Regions from separate parts of the uncultured Gilvimarinus sp. genome, predicted to be linked through region 2. Evidence: predicted binding sites of a transcription regulator. Region 2 holds the regulator's gene; the other holds the start of a gene.
What was found. Region 2 encodes LexA, which represses DNA repair genes until DNA is damaged. Its sites were predicted from a motif close to ACTGTNTNTANANACAGT; they were not measured.
Positions count from the first base shown of each region.

Region 1: uvrD (DNA helicase II) is a predicted target of LexA. The motif match lies at 1,650-1,667, and genes of this name have one in related genera.

Region 1 is NZ_CAXAUC010000006.1:74,463-76,870, forward strand. Features, by position in the region: gene uvrD (DNA helicase II) at 1-1,581, opposite strand, end outside; gene AACY82_RS10975 (DinB family protein) at 1,716-2,267, shown strand; gene AACY82_RS10980 (hypothetical protein) at 2,360-2,408, shown strand, end outside.
Region 2 is NZ_CAXAUC010000001.1:924,747-927,154, reverse strand. Features, by position in the region: gene AACY82_RS04090 (hypothetical protein) at 58-318, shown strand; gene AACY82_RS04085 (hypothetical protein) at 467-877, opposite strand; gene lexA (transcriptional repressor LexA) at 870-1,472, opposite strand; gene AACY82_RS04075 (mechanosensitive ion channel family protein) at 1,710-2,408, shown strand, end outside.

The DNA of each region.
Region 1 (2,408 bases), on a different contig from region 2:
TGGAGCTTCAAATACCCGGCACGCGGTAATCAGCTCTTCGAGGTTTTCGGCGCGGGCCTGGCCTTTTTCGCCTTTTTCTTTTTTATGAAACTCAAGCAAGCCCGTACTCTCTAGCACCGACTCGGCCAATTGATCGAGTTTAAGTTCGCTGCTTTTTTCACCCAGGGTATCGATCAATTTAATAAAGCTGGCCAGCGCGTTGCCGGCGCGGGCCGTTAACACCCGGTTGGCGAGCATTTGTTCGGAGGCCTGCCACAACGAGCAACCGTGCTCACGGGCAAAGGCGCGAATCTCATCGACGGTTTTTCCACCAATGCCGCGGGTCGGGGTATTAATCACCCGCTCAAATGCCGGGTCGTCGTCGCGGCGGCTGGCTAGACGCATATACGACAAGGCATTTTTAATTTCTAAACGATCGTAAAAGCGCTGACCGCCGTAAATACGGTAGGGTACCGCCTCGCGCAGTAGCGCTTCCTCCAACACCCGCGATTGGGCGTTGGAGCGATACAAAATGGCGCAGCTGTCTTTGCGATTGCCCTTTAATGCCCAGTCGTTAATACGTTCGACAATAAAGCGCGCTTCGTCCTGCTCGTTAAACGCGGCGTAGAGTGAGATCGGCTCGCCATCTTCACCATCGGTCCACAATTGTTTGCCCATGCGACCCGCGTTATTGGCGATAACAGCATTGGCGGCGTTAAGAATATTGGCGGTGGAGCGGTAATTTTGTTCGAGCCTAACAGTGGTAGTGCCGGGGTAGTCCTCGCTAAAGCGGCGAATGTTTTCGACTTTAGCGCCGCGCCAACCGTAAATGGACTGGTCGTCGTCGCCCACGGCGGTAACAAAGCAGCTCTCGCCAGCCAGAACCCGCAACCAGGCGTATTGCACCGAGTTAGTATCCTGAAACTCATCCACCAAGATAAACGGAAAGCGGCCCTGGTAGTGCGCCAAAATAGCCGGCTTGTTAAGCCATAGCTCGTGGGCACGCAGTAGCAGCTCGGCAAAGTCGACCAAGCCGCCGCGCTCGCAATCGGCCTCGTAGGCGGCATACACCGCAGCCATAGTGCGAATAAACGGGTCGGAACTGGCCTGCATATGCTTGGCTCGCACACCTTCGTCTTTTTGCCCATTAATAAACCACTGGGCTTGGCGCGGTGGCCACTGCTCGGCATCTAACCCAAGGTTTTGGTACACCCGTTTAATCAGTCGCAGCTGGTCGTCGCTATCAAGGATCTGAAAATTCTGCGGCAGGTTGGCGTCTTTCCAGTGGGCTTTTAACAGCCGGTGTGCCAGCCCGTGAAACGTGCCCACCCACATACTGCGGGTATTAATGGGTGTACCACTGTCGCGAAAGCTCTCGTCCAGCCGCGCGCGCATTTCGCGGGCCGCCTTATTGGTAAAGGTCACCGCCAAAATACTGTAGGGCGATACGCCTTGGGTTTGCACCAGCCAGGCGATGCGGTGCACCAGCACGCGGGTTTTACCACTGCCGGCACCGGCAAGAATCAGCTGATTGCCGGCCTCGGCGGTAACGGCTTGGCGCTGGGCATCGTTTAAATTTGCGACGAGGTGAGGAGCATCCATGGGTGAGTTCTGGCATCTTGGTGTATGGTAGGGCGCTTGCCCTGACGGAAGCGACAGCATAACATTTTACTGTAAATTTACACAGTGTCGGTAACGCGACCGCCTATATAACGTACAACAGGAGCAGTAACCACGTGGATCTTCACCATCATATTCGCCTGATGGCCGGGTACAACCAGCGCTTAAACCGCCAAGTGTTTACGGCCGCCGCCAACCTCGAACACGATACGTTAACCGCCGATGCCGGGGCCTTTTTTGGCTCGATTTTGGGCACCCTCAACCATATGGTGGTAACCGACTTATTGTGGCTGGCGCGCTTTGCCCAACATTCCGCTCGCTACAAAAGCCTGCAGGCGCTGAGCGAGCTGCCCACCCCAGAGCGGCTCGATCAACAACTTTACCCGGCGTTTGCCGCCTTGGGCGCCGCGCGCGGATTGATCGACAGCGCCATTATTGAGTGGAGCGCCGACGAGCTGCAAAGCGATGACCTACAGCGCCCGCTGGCCTATCACAACAGCAAAGGCGAGGGCGCCGAGCGAGACTTTGGCGAGCTGGTGATGCACCTTTTTAACCACCAGACACACCATCGCGGTCAGGCAAGCACGCTACTCAACCAGCGCGGGCTGGACATCGGCGTAACCGATTTTTTAATGGATATCCCAAGGTTAGACACACAGGATAAATAGTGGCGCTTGATTCTGGCCCCGTCGCCCCCATAAACGCACTTAGTGCCTGTCGCCAGGCCGTTCCTACCACCAACAGTGACAGTTAGTGAGTTATGACTGACGTATACATTCTGCAAAATCAGGACAAACTGTTTCTAAGCA
Region 2 (2,408 bases):
CGAATCATTCGATTTCGTTAAAACTGAATACCTGTCTTTTGCTCAGGTGGAGACTCCATGTCAGCTTCTTTGTATGAAATTGTCGAGCTAACCAATGGTGATGTTGTGCTACAGCGCGCCGATGAAAATGGCGAGCCTTTGGTGAGTATTCGGTTTTCGGCCGAGTCGCTGTCATTTATGCGCGATGGTAAGTTTGATGTGGCGAAAGCCATGATTGAGGCAGGTATGGAAGTGGCCGGCGACCTGGCCGACACGCCCCCTGAAGAGCTTTCGGACGATCCAGAGTCAGAATTGTACAGCGAGCGAACCCTGCACTAGGGTGCGCTGGCGGTTGCCTGCTTTTTGCGAGCTTGCAAAACACTCCTGTCGGCCTTTAGCTAACCTGTTGTTCCCCCTTCCTTAGGTCCTTGTCCCTTATACAGTAATTCGGCGTTTACTCAGCCCTGGCGTTACTTGTCGGGCTTGACTAGCGATAACGTAAAATCAGCGCCTGGCTGTTGCCGGCGTAGGCCGCTTGCTCTAGGTAGCGCTCTTGCCCTTGACTAAGAGCGCCGGGGCTGGCGATAACGGTATGGCTGTTGCCCAGCTCAAGTGCATCCCAGGTGACCCAAAGTTGCTGATCACTATCGCGGCAGTGTACTTGGCGTAAACGCAGTGGGTCGATCCCAAAGCTGATGAGTAGTTCGGCTGGCAGCGGCTCTGAGGTTACCCATGTGAGCCAGCGCTGGCTGTCTTGGCGGCATAGGTGGGCCACCATGGGCAATATCATGCTCCAGCTGCTGGCGGCACCTTGAGCTAACACCAGCTCGGTAAGGCCGGCGTTAGTGGACGCTGTTTGCGTTGAGTGCTGTTGGGGAAAACTCGGTGCATTATTCACGGCGAATGACTCCTACACTTAGACCTTCAATACTAAAACTCTGGTCGCGCAGATCGACGACAATGACGTCAAAGTCGGGGTTCTCGGGCCAGAGCTCAACCTGTGCGCGGTTGCCTTCGCGCTTAAAGCGTTTTACCGTCACCTCATCTTCGATGCGGGCAACGACAATTTGGCCGTTGTGCACTTGATCGGTCCGGTGTACGGCCAGTAAGTCGCCGTCGAGAATCCCCGCGTCTTTCATGCTCATGCCTTGTACGCTAAGCAGATAGTGGGCTTGGGGATGAAAAAAGCTGGGCGGGATATCGCAGTAATTCTCGATGTGCTCTTGTGCAAGTATCGGGTTGCCCGCCGCAACGCGCCCTACAATGGGTAAGCCCTGCTGCCCTTCGGGTAGCTTAATGCCGCGAGAGGCCCCCGGGATTAGCTCAATTGCGCCTTTGCGGGCGAGCGCTTTAATGTGCTCTTCGGCCGCATTGGCCGATTTGTAGCCCAGCATGCGGGCAATCTCGGCCCGGGTGGGTGGGTAGCCGGTTTCATCGGAGTAGCTTTTAATTAACTCCAGAACCTGTTGTTGGCGTGCCGTTAGGTTTTGCATATCCCTTACCTTTGGGTTGATGTATGGCGGTAACAGCGTGCGTGGCCTCAAGTGCCATTGCACGAAGTGTTCGTCGGCGTTCCGCGCACTGTTTGGCTGTACAGTATCTGTGATTATATACAGTTAATTTTACTGTGCAAGCATCCAGTTGTTGGCAATGACAATTATCTGGGCGGTTGGTTATACTAGCGGCCCGAAAAAGACCTTTCAGGGTCAGCGTGAGTAGGAGAGAGATCGATGGAGCAGTTGCAAGGCTGGTACGAAGGGCTGGTTAATGACGACCGCCTGTGGGTGTTAAAGGTGTTTGCGGTGGTGTTGGCAACGCTGCTTTTGGCGACCTTGGCGCGAGTGATTCTTAATTATTTGATGCGCCACGCGAGTAAAACACGCAATCGCTGGGACGATACCGTGGTCGAATCGGCGCTTAAGCCGCTGCGCTGCTTAATCTGGCTGGTGGGTCTATGTCTAGCCGCAGAGCTGGCGCAAAACGGCACTGAGGAGTCGTTGCTGGCGTTTGCCGACACTGTGTTGCGCATTGGTGTGATTGTTCTGCTTACGTGGTTTTTGGTGCGTCTGATTAAGTACAGCGAGCGCAACTTTCTTGAGCCAGTCGAGGGTAAGCCATCGGACCCCACCACGGTGATGGCAGTCGGTAAGCTGTTGCGAATTGCGATTGTGATCACCTCGGCTTTGGTGCTGCTGCAGTCGCTCGGTTACAGCATATCGGGGGTGTTGGCGTTTGGCGGTATCGGCGGCATTGCCGTGGGTTTTGCGGCGAAAGATTTACTGGCTAACTTTTTTGGCGGTCTGATGATTTATATGGATCGGCCTTTTAAAGTGGGCGATTGGGTTCGCTCACCGGATCAGAACATTGAAGGCACGGTAGAGGAGATTGGTCTGCGTCTAACCCGTATTCGTACCTTTGATAAAAGGCCG